Regions from separate parts of the Aeromonas rivipollensis genome, predicted to be linked through region 2. Evidence: predicted binding sites of a transcription regulator. Region 2 holds the regulator's gene; the other holds the start of a gene.

Region 1 (7,463 bases), 2.3 Mb from region 2:
CAGGATGCCGGCGCCGACGGCGGTGCCGAACAGGCTGATAACCCAGGTGGTGTCTTGTTTGCTCCAACCGCGTGATTGGACCGAGCTGATCCCTTGCTCCTGTGCGGCTGCAACGTCCTGTGCGCCAGTGACAGTATTGGACATGTGTCTCACCCCGAATGTGTGGTTTTAATTAGTCGGCGCAAGAATACTTTTTTTTTAATCAAAAATGTTGATCAGATTCACCTTTACGAGGCTGAAACCCGCACTTTCTTATAGAAATGTGATCAAAAGAATAAATAATCAAAATTTATTTATCATATGCGGTGTTAGTTGAATGTTAAATGGATAGTTTTTCACCTTGCTAGGTTATCAATATGTTGTCCTGACAGGTGCTGGGCCAGTTGGCGGATCATGCTGGCGGTGGCCCCCCAGATGAAGGAGTGTTGCCAGGGGATCCAGTAGATGGTGTGGCGCTTGCCCGCTCTTGGGAGGGTCAGGGCTATGTGGTGGGCCGGATCCAGCACATGGCTGAGGGGCACCTCGAAGGCCTGCTCCACTTCGTCGGGGCTGAGGGCAAGCCGATAGTCGGGATCTATCATGGCCAGCACAGGCAGGACGTCATACAGGGAGATGGTGTTGAGCGGGGTGAGACTGCCGATGACCCGGACCTGGGAGGCGGGGATCCCGAGCTCTTCGTGGGTCTCTCGCAGGGCCGTGTGGATCAGGCTCTCATCTTCCGGATCCTGACGCCCGCCGGGGAAGCTTATCTGCCCCGGGTGGTGGCGCAGGGTAGTGCTGCGGCGGGTCAGCAACAGATGCAGCCCCTGGGGGCGCTCCACCAGAGGGATCAGCACAGCCGCCGGTTTGAGCCCCGCCAGCATCAGGCGGTGGGCGGGGGCGGGGCGTTGCAACAGGAAGCGGGTCAGTAGCTCGGCGCGGTTCATCTCGATATCCATCTCGGTCCTGGTCTCCTCGGGGCTGGCTAAGGCTGTCACAGGCTCACTGGCGCAGGGCATCCAGCAGCGGCAGGATGCGGGCCACCTTGTCGTAGGTCTCCTGATATTCGGCGTCAGGGTCTGAGTCGGCGATGATGCCCCCTCCCGCCCAGCAATGGAGCCGGCCGGCTTCGGCTATCAGGGTGCGAATGCAGATGCTGGTGTCCATCCGGCCATGCTGGCTCAGGTAGCCGATGCTGCCACAATAGGCGTTTCGCCGCACCGGCTCCAGCTCCTCGATGATCTCCATCGCCCGGATCTTGGGGGCACCCGTGATGGAGCCACCAGGGAAACAGGCCCGCAGCAGATCCACCCCCTGCCAGCGCGCATCCAGCTCACCGTGGATGGTGGAGACCAGGTGATGCACGGCGGGGAAAGACTCCACCGCAAACAGGCTCGGCACGCTGACGGAGCCCGGGCGGCTGACCCGGCCTATGTCGTTGCGCAGCAGATCCACGATCATCAGGTTCTCCGATCTGTCCTTGTCGGCACTGGCGAGCGACTCGGCCACCTGTTTATCAATAGCGGGATCCGGATGACGGGGCCGGGTGCCCTTGATGGGTTTGGTCTCGATGTGGCGGCCATCGAGCAGCAGGAAGCGCTCGGGGGAGAGGCTCAAAATGGCGCTCTGTGGCAGCCGGACAAAGGCCGAGAAGGGGGCCTTGTTGGCGGCACTGAGGGCGAGATAGGCGGACCACTCGTCCCCGCCATAGGGGGCGCTGAAGCGCTGGGTCAGGTTGATCTGATAGCAATCCCCCGCCGCCAGATAGGCCTGGATGCGGGCGAACTTCTCGCCGTACTCGGCCCGGCTCATGTTGCTCTGCCACTCTCCCTGCAAGGCGAAGGGGGCGCTGGCCTGAGGGATTTGCGCCGCCAGCCACTGCAGTCGTCTGGCGAGCCCGGCCTCATTTCCCCAGAGCACCAGCTGCCAGCGACCGGTCGCAACCTCCCGTAGCAGTGCCCAGTCGTAGATCCCGACCGCCATGTCAGGTACCTGGATGTCCGCACTGGCCTGAGCGGGCAGACGCTCGAACCGCCGTCCCAGATCGTAGCCAAAGAGCCCCAGGGCGCCCCCGATGAAGGGCAGGTCATGTTCATCCTGCACCAGATCCCCCAGCAGGGCCTGCTGGGTGCGGGCGAGCAGAGTGAGGGGATCTTCTGCGTGCCGGGTCTGGCTGCCTGCGTGGCGCAGGCAGGTGCTGGCGCCCCGGGTCTCCAGGGTGGCGAGAGGGTCGGCACTGATGATGTCAAAGCGGTTGTCGGCGCCCGTTGGGCCTGCCGATTCCAGCAAGATGGCCCAGGCCTGGTGTTGCAAGCGGGCAAACAGGGCGTGAAGCGATGCTTGGGGGTCGAAATGGTGGATATGCAGTCTTGGTTTCATTTTTTGTTACACAGGCAACAGTTTGCACCCAGCTCCCTAGCCGGTTCGGGTGCTCAAGCGTATCATGGCCGCCGGCATTTTTAAGAAAAACACCGTTATAAAAACACGCCGTAGTCGCCGGCTCTGTGCGCATTCGCCGCCTGCCGAAGGCCCGGCTCATATGGAAGCCCTTGCTCGCGCAAGCGACGACAAGGACCAGTGAGGATGATATGAGCATCATTAGAAAACAGGACTTTATCGATTCCATTGCTGACGCCCTGCAGTACATCTCTTTCTACCACCCCCTCGATTTTGTCCATGCCGCCAAGGCTGCCTATGACCGCGAGATCAACCCGGCCGCCAAGGACGCCCTGGCCCAGATCCTGATCAACTCCCGCATGTCTGCCGAAGGGCATCGTCCCCTGTGTCAGGACACCGGCATCGTCACCTGCTTCGTCAAGATCGGTATGCAGGTGCAGTGGGACAGCGACATGACGGTCCAGGAGATGGTGGATGAGGGCACCCGCCGTGCCTACACCAACCCGGACAACCCGCTGCGTGCCAGCGTGCTCGCCGATCCGGCCGGCAGCCGCAAGAACACCAAGGACAACGCCCCTGCCGTGGTGCACATCGACATGATCCCGGGGGACAAGGTGGAAGTGAGCATTGCGGCCAAGGGCGGCGGCTCCGAGAACAAGTCCAAGATGGTGATGCTCAACCCCTCCGACGACGTGGTCGAATGGGTGCTCAAAACAGTGCCGACCATGGGCGCCGGCTGGTGCCCGCCCGGCATGCTGGGGATCGGCATCGGCGGTACCGCCGAGAAGGCGGCCGTGCTCGCCAAGGAAGCCCTGATGGAGCACATCGACATTCAGGAGCTGATCGCCAGGGGCCCCGAGACCACAGAAGAGAAGCTGCGGGTCGAGCTCTATGACAAGGTCAACCGGCTGGGGATTGGTGCCCAGGGGCTGGGCGGCCTCACCACAGTGTTGGATGTGAAGGTCAAATCCGCTCCGACCCATGCCGCCTCCAAGCCGGTAGTGATGATCCCCAACTGCGCCGCCACCCGCCACGTTCACTTCGAACTCGATGGCTCTGGCCCCGCCGAATTGACCCCGCCGAAGCTGGAGGACTGGCCACAGATCACCCGTGAAGCGGGCGGCAACGTGCGCCGGGTCAATGTCGACGGCATCACCAAGGCCGAGCTCGCCAGCTGGAAGAGTGGCGACACAGTGCTGCTGTCCGGCAAGATCCTCACCGGCCGTGACGCCGCCCACAAGCGCATTGCCGACATGCTGAAAAATGGCGAAGGCTTGCCGGAAGGGGTCGACTTCACCAACCGCTTCATCTACTACGTCGGCCCGGTCGATGCGGTGCGTGACGAAGTGGTGGGCCCGGCTGGCCCCACCACCTCCACCCGGATGGACAAGTTCACCGACATGATGCTGGGTGAAACCGGCCTCATCGGCATGATAGGCAAGTCCGAGCGGGGTCCGAAAACCGTCGAGAGCATCAAGCAGCACCAGGCCGTCTATCTGATGGCCGTAGGGGGCGCGGCCTACCTGGTGGCCAAGGCCATCAAGAAGGCCCGTGTGGTGGCCTTCGCCGATCTGGGGATGGAGGCCATCTATGAGTTCGAGGTGGAAGACATGCCGGTGACAGTGGCGGTCGACTCCCAGGGCAACAACATCCATGAAACCGGCCCGGCCTACTGGTCTGCCAAAATCGCCGAGCTGGATACCAGGCTCGCCTGATCCTGTGCAAGCCCCTGGCGGGGCGCCGGGCAGATAGCAGCCATCACACAGGCCATATGACAGAAGGCGACCTCAGGGTCGCCTTTCTCGTCTTCGTTGCCGCAGTGTCAGACTGACGCGCGGGGGCGGGGAAGCCTGCCAGCCGGGTCGGTGCGGCCTGTATTAGTGGTTCAGGTAGACGTCCTGCCCACCGTAACAGAGTGGGCCACCCTGTGAGGGAGTAGGCTCGAAGAAGCGGGTCAGGACCCCTGCACGCTGCCCCAGGGTGCTGAGGCGGCTGCGATCCAGGGCAACCCGTTCGGGCAACCAGGTCAAGACGGCGGCACAATGGCCGTTGGCCAGGCTCTGCTCCAGCAGACGTTGCCAGTTCTTGATCTTGGGGCCGTGGACCACCAGTACCCGGGCGGGATTGATCCCCAGTGCCTGCAGCTGCTTGGCCACGGGCAGCCCTGGCGGGGCTATGAGCAAGATCCAGCCGCTGTCGCTTTGGCTCAGTCTTCCCAGCGCATCCAGCAGCGGGGCTTCATGGAGATCCATGGCCAGTCGATGCTCATGCTCCGCCTTGCCCTGATGGCGGGTGGGCCAGGTGGTGATCACACCGGCAGAGGAGGAGAGTGGGCGGTGACTCAGGGGCTGGCTCATATGTGTGTCCTGTATGAATAACCATGCTGTATGTGTATACAGTAGTTCTATCTCATGCCAGTGACAAGGCGTTTGTGATTAAAAATGTGAGCCGACTAACAGGGTTTTTTAGTAACTATTTGAATTTAAATACTATTTATATTGATGGTGGGGCGGGTGTTTTTTAACCTGTAGACAAAGCGCGGGTCGGCGCTCATGGTTATACAGTATGTATGGCAAGAGGAGGGACCAAGATGGATGTGAGCACCTTGCAACGGCTGGACGCCAATATTCTGCTCGGGATCATCAACGAGAAGCTGCGGCTGGAGTGCGATGGTCTGGAAGAGTTGCTAGCTTACTACGACATGACGGAGGATCAGCTGGCCACCCGCCTGCAGCAGATTGGTTATCACTACGACCCCATGAGTAACCAGTTCAAGGCCCATGGTTAATTCAGCTCGGGAAGTTGCCCCAATTGGGGCAGCTTCCTTTTATTGCCGCGCTGATGCATCAAGCATTGAAAGCGATTTCATCGCCAGCCGAGTTGGTGCTTATTTTCACGTATTTTCAGCCGCTGGCAATCATTGAAAACCTATTCATGAATCCATCTTTTTGAATTTCATTCAATGTTTTGATTTTTAAGGTTATTTTTATTTTGTTCAGGCAGGATATAGGAAAGGGTTTTCATGGTGAAACTGTCATTTTTATACGTTAAAGTGTGACTCACGTTAACTTTTAAACCCCCGGCTTTAGCTAGTATGCCCACGCCGGAACATATTCTGAGATAACAACAGCGCCGGTCCCTCAAGGGGATAACATTTTTTATTTGTAACGAAGGAAAATGGTTTATGGCTACCAAGAAGAAGACAGACCAGGATCTCCAACTGGATAAAGATCAGCTCAAGGCGAGTATCGTGCGTCACCTGCGTTCTACCTTGGGTACAAGCGAACAGAAAGCCTCTCCCGAAGCATGGTGGAAAGCGACCGCTGCCGCCGTCAACGAACAGGTGTACGAGCGCCTGACCCGCACTCAGCAGACTCACTTCAAGAAAGATACTCGTGCGATTCACTATCTCTCTGCTGAATTCCTGATGGGGCGTTTGACCTCCAACAACCTGCACAACCTCTCCCTGTACAAGATTTGCGAAGAGGCCCTGGGTGAACTCGGTCTGGAACTGACCGATCTGTGCGAACAAGAGCCTGACATGGCCCTTGGCAACGGCGGCCTGGGTCGTCTGGCCGCCTGCTTCATCGACTCCCTGGCCACCCTGAACTACCCGGCGGTGGGCTACGGCATCCATTACGAGCACGGCCTGTTCCGTCAGGAGATCCAGGATGGTCGCCAGATAGAGCGTCCGGACTCCTGGCGTGAATATGGCAACCCCTGGGAGATCTGCCGCCCCGAGTCGGTGCAGGAGATCCCGCTCTACGGCTACGTGGAAACCGTGTTTGGTGACAAGGGCGGCCTGAAGAAGGTGTGGCACGCCGGTCGCAAGATCAAAGGGGTGCCTTGGGACATCCCTGTGGTGGGCTTTGGCGGTCACACCGTCAACATACTGCGGCTGTGGGAATCCCGCGCCTCCGAGTTCTTTGACTGGGACGTGTTCAACGCCGGTGGTTACGTCGACTCCCAGGCCGAGAAGGCCCAGGCCGAGACCATCTCCAAGGTGCTCTACCCGAACGACGAGACCGACGCAGGCAAAGAGCTGCGCCTGATCCAGCAATACTTCTTCTGTGCCTGCTCCATCAAGGACATCATGCGCCGCTACAAGCGGGTGCATGGTGCGGACTTCCGCAACTTTGCCGCGCAAATAGCCATCCAGCTCAACGATACCCACCCGACAGTGGCCATCCCCGAGCTGATGCGGGTGCTGGTGGACGAGGAAGATCTGCACTGGGATGCGGCCTGGGCCATCTGCTACCAGGTCTTCTCCTACACCAACCACACCCTGCTGCCGGAAGCGCTGGAGAAGTGGTCCGTCAGCCTGTTCGAGAAGGTGCTGCCCCGTCATCTCGAGATCATCTACGAGATCAACGCCCGCTTCCTGAACGAGCTGGTGGAGCCCAAGTGGCCGGGCAACGATGCCATCAAGGCCAAGCTCTCCATCATCGAAGAAGGGGACGTGCGCAAGGTGCGCATGGGCAACCTGTGCGTCATCGGCTCCTCCAAGGTGAACGGCGTGGCCGAGATCCACTCCAAGCTGGTGAAAGAGGATCTCTTCCCCGAGTATGCCGAGCTGTGGCCCGAGAAGATGTGCAACGTCACCAACGGCGTGACCCCCCGTCGCTGGCTGCTGGCCTGCAACCCCGAGCTGGCTGCCCTCTACAACGAAGTGGTGGGCAAGGAGTGGCCGCTGCAGCTGGACAAGCTGCGCAGCGTGACCAAGTTTGCCGACGACAAGGCGTTCCAGCAGCAGTTCATGACCATCAAGCGTCACAACAAGGAGAAGCTGGTCAAGGTCATCAAGGCGGAAACCGGCATCGATGTCTCGGCCGAGGCGATCTTCGACGTTCAGATCAAGCGTCTGCACGAGTACAAGCGCCAGCAGCTGAACCTCATTCACATCATGGCGCTCTACCGTCGTCTGCTGGCAAACCCGGACTATGACATGCATCCGCGCGTGTTCATCTTCGGCTCCAAGGCGGCGCCCGGTTACAAGCTGGCCAAGGACATCATCTACGCCATCAACAAGCTGGCGGAGCGGGTCAACAACGACGCCCGCATCCAGGGCAAGCTGAAAGTGGTGTTCA
Region 2 (7,463 bases):
CGCTCGGCAGGCTGTGTCATCAACGACTATGCGGATCGCAACTTCGACGGCCACGTGAAACGCACCGCCGGGCGACCGCTGCCCATGGGCCGGGTTGATGCGCGGGAGGTGCTGATCCTGTTCGCCGTGCTGGCGCTCATCTCGTTCGCCCTGGTGCTGACCCTGAACCCGCTCACCATAGGGCTGTCGTTCGCCGGCCTGCTGCTGGCGGTCTGCTACCCCTTCATGAAGCGCTTCATTCCCATCCCTCAGCTGGTGCTCGGGATGGCGTTCTCCTGGTCCATTCCCATGGCCTATGCGGCCCAGGCCAATGCCCTGCCGCCCGTCGCCTGGCTGCTGTTTCTCGCCAACCTGCTGTGGACCATCGCCTACGACACCCAGTACGCCATGGTGGACAGGGACGATGATCTCAAGCTCGGGCTCAAGTCGAGCGCCATCCTGTTTGGCCGTCACGACAAGCGGATCATCGGCGTGCTGCAACTGGCGACCCTGCTCATCCTGCTGGGGGTGGGTCAGCTGATGGCGCTGGGATCCGGCTATTACTGGGGTCTGCTGGGGGCGGCGGCCCTGTTCGTCTATCAGCAGCGGCTGATCCGGGAGCGCCAGCGGGAGGCCTGCTTCCAGGCGTTTCTCAACAACAACTATGTGGGGGCCCTGGTGCTGCTCGGGGTGATCGCTCACTACCTGTGAGAAACGTCCATCTATGAAAAAGGCCGCATGATGCGGCCTTTTTGTTGGCTGTAAGACGAGGATCAGAGCCGGTTGCCCGCCTGTATGGTACGGCGGATCTTGTTGCTCAGCAGCGGCACTATGTTGTCGGCCAGGGCCTGGAAGCGGCCGAGATCCGGCTTGCAGCCCGGATCCAGATAGCCTTCGCTGCGCAGGGTGTGGATCAGGGTGCTGAACAGCTTGGGATCGAAGAACTCGGGGGCGTTGATGCCGTGCAGGGTGCCGAGGCGCTCCGCCATCATCAGACCGTCCGCCTCCAGCTGCTCCGCCTCTATGTGGGGCTGGGCCAGCATGCGGGTCAGCACTATGGCGTAGCGTTGCAGTGTCTCCTGAATGCTCTCGGCCAGCAGCAGCAGGCGCATTTGGTTGCCCGGATTGACCCAGTAGCCGCCATCGCGCGCCTCTATCAGCTGCTGGCGTTGCAGCTCGGCCAGCAGGGCATCGACCAGCTCCGGCAGCTCCTCCTCTTCGTAGCGCAGGAACAGCTCTGTCTTGAGCAGCGGGTAGATGTCGACGCAGCGGGCGACTATCTCGCTGCGGGAGATCCCCTCGCAGCGCTCGATCAAGGCCGCCACCAGGGAGGGCAGGGCGAACAGGTGGAGTATGTTGTTGCGATAGTAGGTCAGCAGGATCGCCTGATAGCGGTCGAGGCTGATGATCTGGCCGAGCTTGTCCTCGCTCACCTCGAACTTGTTGAGCTCCATGGCCTGATCCAGCAGGGTCCTGGCATCCTCGTCCGGCATGGTGCTCTGCGGGCTGTAAGGTACCTGCTTGAGCAGATCCAGATAGGTGTTGAGCTGTGCCTGCAGCTCGTCCCGAGTCAGGGCATGGCGTTCGGCGGCCAGCAGTGCCAGGGCACTCAGGGTCAGGCCGTTGACGGCAGCGGCATCGTTGATCCGGGTCATCAAGAGCTCGGCCAGCTGATTGACGGTGGAGGCCATCCACTCCGGGCGCTCCTCCTTGCCGATGCTCTCCTTCCAGTGCGGCACCTGCTCGCCGAGGTAGCTGTTGAGGGTCAGCGGCTCGCCGAAGTTGACGAAGCCACGGCCATAGTTGCGCAGCTTGCGCAGTATGCCCAGCACCTGCAGGAAGCTCTCTTTCTCCTTGCGGCTCCCCTTGAGCTCGTTGTGGTAGGTGTTGACCTCCATCACATGCTCGTAGCCCAGATAGACGGGAACCAGGGTCACCGGCCTGTCCAGCCCGCGCATCATAGCTTGCAGGGTCATCGCCAGCATGCCGGTCTTGGGCGGCAGCAGGCGGCCGGTGCGGGAACGGCCACCCTCGGTGAAGAACTCCACCGAGTAGCCCTTGGCAAACAGCAGGTTCAGATATTCACGGAACACAGTGCTGTAGAGCGGGTTGCCCTTGAAGGTGCGGCGGATGAAGAAGGCGCCGCCGTGGCGGAAGATGGGGCCCGCCGGCCAGAAGTTCAGGTTGATGCCTGCCGCTATGTGGGGCGGCACCATGCCCTGGTGATAGATGACGTAGGAGAGCAGCAGGTAGTCCATGTGGCTGCGATGGCAGGGGACGTAGACTATCTCGTGCCCTTCCTGGGCGAGCTGGCGCACCTGCTCGGCACCGTTGACCGAGAGGCCGCGGTAGAGCTTGTTCCAGAGCCAGCCGAGGAAAGTTTCCCCGAGGCGGATCAGCCGGAAGGAGAAGTTGGAGGCGATCTCGTCCATGTAGCCATGGGCGCGCTTCTGCGCCTTCTCCAGGCTGATGCCCTCGCGTCTGGCCTCTTCTTCGATGGCCTGCTGGATCACGCTCGAATCCAGCAACTGCTTGAACAGCAGGTTGCGGTTCGGCAGCTTGGGACCGGTGGCCGCCAGCTGCTGGCGGCTGAAGTGGGTACGTGCCACCCGTGCCAGCTTGTGGGCGATGGCCTCGTCGGTACCGTGCTTGTCTGCCATGTAGCGCAATGAGAGCGGCGGGGAGAAGCGCACCAGGTTTTCGCGCCCTTTCAGGATCACGATCAGCGCCTTCTTGAGCCGGTTCGGGGCCAGGCTGCTGATGATGTTCCAGCCGGAGGCTTCCTCCCCTTCCCGGCCGGGGGCGCGGCCCCAGAACAGGGTGACGGGCACCACCTGGATATCCAGCTCGGGATCCTGCTTGTGCAAGTCCAGCAGCTGGTGGAACTCCTGCAGGAAGGGCAGCGGCTTGTTGCGCTTGCCAAACAGGGGAGGCGGACGATCCAGACAGACGTAGCGCGGCAGCAACTGTCCACCCAGCTCCAGCGGCGTGAAGGGGCCGGGCAGGCCGAGATCCTCGCAGCACTGTTGCAGGGTCATCAGGTCGGTGATCGAGCTGGTTTTCAGGGCATAGACGATGGGTCTGGCCGGATCCAGCTTGAGCTCCGTGATGGGATTTTCCGGCAGGCTCTTGTGATTGACCAAGCCACTGACCGGCCATTGCAGGATGGCTCTGGAAATGTTCTGTCCAAGGGACATGTGCGTCTGCTCTCCAAAAAAATGCGGCGTGAGCATAGCAAATCACCGACGGCTTGTCGCCGAGAGGTAGGATGAGTGCCTTTTCAGGATAGAAGGTGCGGGATTTTTGCGACAAGGCGGGGACAAATATCAGCAACGCCTTGCCTTGGCCACAGCACTGTATATACTGCCAGTGTGCTGTATAAAAAGACAGGTGCCAATGCTATGAAACCCCTTACCCCCCGCCAGGCTGAAGTGCTGGAGCTTATCAAGGCGAACATGAGCGAGACCGGCATGCCGCCGACTCGCGCCGAGATCGCCCAGAAGCTTGGCTTCAAGTCGGCCAATGCGGCCGAGGAACATCTGAAGGCCCTGGCCAAGAAAGGGGTCATCGAGATCATGCCCGGCACCTCCCGCGGCATCCGCCTGCTGCTCGAGGAAGAGGAGGCCGCGCCAGAAGAGAACGGCCTGCCGCTGATCGGCAAGGTCGCGGCCGGCGAGCCCATCCTGGCCCAGGAGCACATAGAGAGCCACTATCAGGTGGATCCCGCCCTGTTCCATCCGCGGGCAGACTTCCTGTTGCGGGTGCAGGGCATGAGCATGAAGAACATCGGCATCATGGACGGGGATCTGCTGGCGGTGCACAAGACCCAGGAGGTGCGCAACGGCCAGGTGGTGGTGGCGCGTCTCGATGAAGACGTCACCGTCAAGCGCTTCCAGCGCAAGGGTAGCCAGGTGTGGCTGCTGCCGGAGAACGAGGATCTCTCCCCCATCGAGGTGGATCTCTCCAGCCAGCACCTCACTATCGAAGGGCTGGCGGTCGGGGTCATTCGCAACGCCGACTGGATGTAAGCATCGGACATGCCGAGGGGCCTCCTGCGGGAGGCCCCTTCGTTTGTGCCGTTTTTTCCCGCCGTTCTTTCCTCCCCGATCCCCGCCATTGCCGCCGCCCAGATCCACCGCAAACAGTACCGCCACGGATCATGCATTTCGGATATATCCTTTGAGAAGGCCCGCAGTGTCATGGCCGGATAACCGCCATGACCTTGAGTGTGCCGCCAGGTCAGCATGGATCGCAGGGATGCATCACGGCTGGGGCGGTGCGGGACAGGGAGAGTCGTCAGGCAGCAGGACGACTCAATACAGTCAGTACGCGACGGTGCCTGGTCTGCCATCCCGATGGCATTCGCACTGGTCGGCGTGGCCTGTTGAGCAAGGAGGACAGGTATGGCTTCAAGCTCGCCGTGGGATCCGGGTCCGGCCGCAACCGCAACCCCCGCATCCTCCATCACCCGATTCATCAAGGGCAGTCGGATGACGTGGTTTTATGCGCTCTGGGTGTATCACAAGGGCGATGGCTGGACCATCTGGCTGGGGTGCCCCAAGGACAAGATTGTCCGCCTGGTTCGTCTGTTCCGCCGCCACCACGACATAGGTTTGCCAGATGCCCCCTGGACGGCCCCGGTCATCCCGCTGCGCGCCACTATCCGGCGCCCCCAGGGGCAGCGCAGACTGCGGCCCTGAGCCCGTCCCCCGAACAGTGTGTGAGCCCCACCCGGTGTGGGGCTTTTCTTTATCCCCGCCATTGCCCGGAGATAGCTGCAGTTTCCTCCCTACGGGGCCCTTTCCTGCCCGGGATCCGGACTCAGGACTAGGCAGGAACGGGGCCGGGCGGGTTACAATAGCCCCTCATTGGCCCCGCCATCCGGCTGGTTGAACTAGCAAGGTTCTGTTTTATATGGTTAAACCACGTTTTTCCCTGCTGTTGTTGCTCTTCGTCGGCAGCATAATGGCGGCTTATTACTGGAGCCAACCCTCACTTCCTGCGCAGGCGGATTATTATCCGGTAGGGCGTGACATCAACCCCTTCACCCTCACGGATGGGGATGGCAAGCCCTTCACCGCCGCCAACTTGGCGGGGCACTGGACCTTCCTGTTCATAGGCTACACCTATTGTCCCGATGTCTGCCCGACCGCCTTGGCGGATCTGCGTTCCATCTACCCGGATCTGAAGAAGGTCTCGCCCAGCAGCCAGGTGGTCTTCGTCTCGGCGGATCCCCAGCGGGATGACAGCCCCCGCCTCAAGAGCTATACCGCCTTCTTCCATCCGGAGTTCAAGGCAGTGACCGGCCCCCACCGTGCCCTCTTCCCCCTGGTGCGCAACCTTGGCCTCGTCTATTCCATCGTGGAGAGCGAGCGCAAGGATTACCTCATCGACCACTCGGCCTCGATCGTGCTGATCAGCCCCGAAGGCAAGCTGGTGGCCATGTTCCGTCCCAAGGTGGCCCCGGGTGAGGTGCCTCATGTGGACATGCAGACCATGGTCTCCGACTTCGCACGCATAGTGCGGCTGGCCGACGAGTGAGTCACCGGCGCCTATCGTGCTTGGTTTGATGCCGTCCTGGCTGAGGGATCCTCGTCGCCACCGGGCCGTGTTTGCCCTGGCCCTGCCCATGGTGTTCTCCAACGTCACCACCCCCTTGCTCGGCCTGGTGGATACCTGGGTGATCGGTCATCTTGGTCAGGCCTGGTTCCTCGGGGGCGTCTCGGTCGGGGCGACCCTCATCAACCTCCTCTTCTGGCTGCTCGGCTTCCTGCGCATGTCCACCACTGGCCTGACCGCCCAGGCTCAGGGCGCCGCCAGCGCCGAGGGGCAGCTGGACACCCTGGCGCGGGCGCTCGGCCTCGCCATCGGGCTGGGGCTGGCCCTGTTGCTGCTGGTGCTGCCTTTCTTGCCGGCCATCATAGGGCTCAGCGGGGGATCCCCCGAGGTGCAGGGCTATGCCGGAGACTATGTCTCGGTGCGGATCTGGAGCGCCCCGGCGGCCCTGTGCAACCTGGTCATCATGGGCTGGCTGCTGGGCATGCAGGATGCGCGCAGCCCCATGTTGCTGCTGATCCTGAGCAATCTGGTCAACATGGTGCTGGATGCCTGGTTCGTGCTGGGGCTCGGCTGGCAGGTCAGGGGGGTGGCAGCCGCCTCCCTGCTGGCGGACTACAGCTCGCTCGGGGTGGGGCTCTGGCTGGTGAGCCGCCGCCTGCACCATCTCTCGGCCGAGGTGTGGCAGGACGCCTGGTCGCGCTGGTGGCGATGGCCTGCGGTGCGGCGGCTGCTCGGGCTGAACAGGGACATCTTCATCCGCTCCCTCTGCCTGCAGCTCTGTTTCGCCTTCATGACCCTGCAGGGTGCCAGGCTGGGGGACGTGGCGGTGGCCGCCAATGCGGTGTTGCTCAACTTCCTGATGCTGATCTCCTACGGGCTGGACGGCTTCGCCTATGCGGTGGAAGCCATGGTGGGGCGCGCCATAGGACGGCGGGACAGGCAGGGGCTGCGGGAGGCCATAGTCCTCAACCTGGGCTGGGCCTTGCTGATCGCGCTCGCCTTCGCCCTGGGGTTTGCCCTGGGAGGGCGGCAGCTCATCGCCCATATCACCGATATCCCTGCGGTGATCGCCGAGGCAAACCGCCAACTGCCCTGGCTCATCGCCATGCCTTTGCTGGCGGTCTGGTGCTTCCTGCTGGATGGGGTCTTCATCGGGGCCACCCGGGCCCGGGAGATGCGCAACAGCATGCTGGTGGCGGTGTTTGCCGGCTTCTTCCCTATCTGGTGGTTGTGCCAGGGATGGGGCGTGGCGGCCTTGTGGGCCGCCATGGCGGCGCTGATGACAGGGCGGGGTCTGACCCTGGGCTGGCTATGCTGGCACCTGGAGCGCGACGGCCGCCTGCTGGGTCAAGGCCGGGAGCCCGCCTGACGGAGTCTCATGGGCTGCGTCGCCGCGCCGACGGAGGCTAGAGGGATCCCTCATAGCCGAACTGGCGCCAGCTCTCGTAGACGAAGACCGCGACCGCGTTGGCCAGATTCATGCTGCGGCTCTGGGGCAACATGGGAATGCGCAGCCGCTGCTCGAACGGCAGGCTCTCTATGATCTCCGCCGGCAACCCGCGACTCTCTGGCCCGAACAGCAGGGCATCCCCCGGGGCAAACTGCGCCGCCGAGTGAGCGGTGCGTCCCTTGGTGGTGCAGGCGAACACCCGCCTGGGGGCCACGGCCGCGAGGAAGGCCTCATAGCTCGGCCAGCGCTTCACCTCGGCAAACTCGTGATAGTCGAGTCCGGCCCGCTTCACCCGCTTGTCATCCCAGGCGAAACCCAGGGGCTCTATCAGGTGCAGCCGGTAGCCGGTGTTGGCACAGAGGCGGATGATATTGCCGGTGTTGGGCGGGATTTCCGGTTGATAGAGCACTATGTCGAGCATGACGGGATCCTGATGCGGGGCTGGGGTGGTGCGAAACGGGCGTCAGCATACCCA

The links. Region 2 encodes LexA, which represses DNA repair genes until DNA is damaged. Its sites were predicted from a motif close to ANCTGTNTNNNNANACAGNT; they were not measured.
Region 1: WIR04_RS09580 (DUF4250 domain-containing protein) is a predicted target of LexA. The motif match lies at 4,758-4,777, and genes of this name have one in related genera.

The regions. Positions count from the first base shown of each region.
Region 1 is NZ_CP149130.1:2,105,568-2,113,030, forward strand. It holds gene WIR04_RS09555 (serine/threonine transporter) at 1-144, opposite strand, end outside; gene WIR04_RS09560 (CoA pyrophosphatase) at 336-926, opposite strand; gene pabB (aminodeoxychorismate synthase component I) at 982-2,358, opposite strand; gene WIR04_RS09570 (fumarate hydratase) at 2,568-4,091, shown strand; gene WIR04_RS09575 (cell division inhibitor) at 4,254-4,733, opposite strand; gene WIR04_RS09580 (DUF4250 domain-containing protein) at 4,967-5,164, shown strand; gene WIR04_RS09585 (glycogen/starch/alpha-glucan phosphorylase) at 5,561-7,463, shown strand, end outside.
Region 2 is NZ_CP149130.1:4,390,118-4,397,580, reverse strand. It holds gene ubiA (4-hydroxybenzoate octaprenyltransferase) at 1-690, shown strand, start outside; gene plsB (glycerol-3-phosphate 1-O-acyltransferase PlsB) at 753-3,176, opposite strand; gene lexA (transcriptional repressor LexA) at 3,381-4,007, shown strand; gene WIR04_RS20165 (hypothetical protein) at 4,470-4,679, shown strand; gene WIR04_RS20160 (SCO family protein) at 4,894-5,520, shown strand; gene dinF (MATE family efflux transporter DinF) at 5,549-6,907, shown strand; gene trmL (tRNA (uridine(34)/cytosine(34)/5-carboxymethylaminomethyluridine(34)-2'-O)-methyltransferase TrmL) at 6,945-7,409, opposite strand.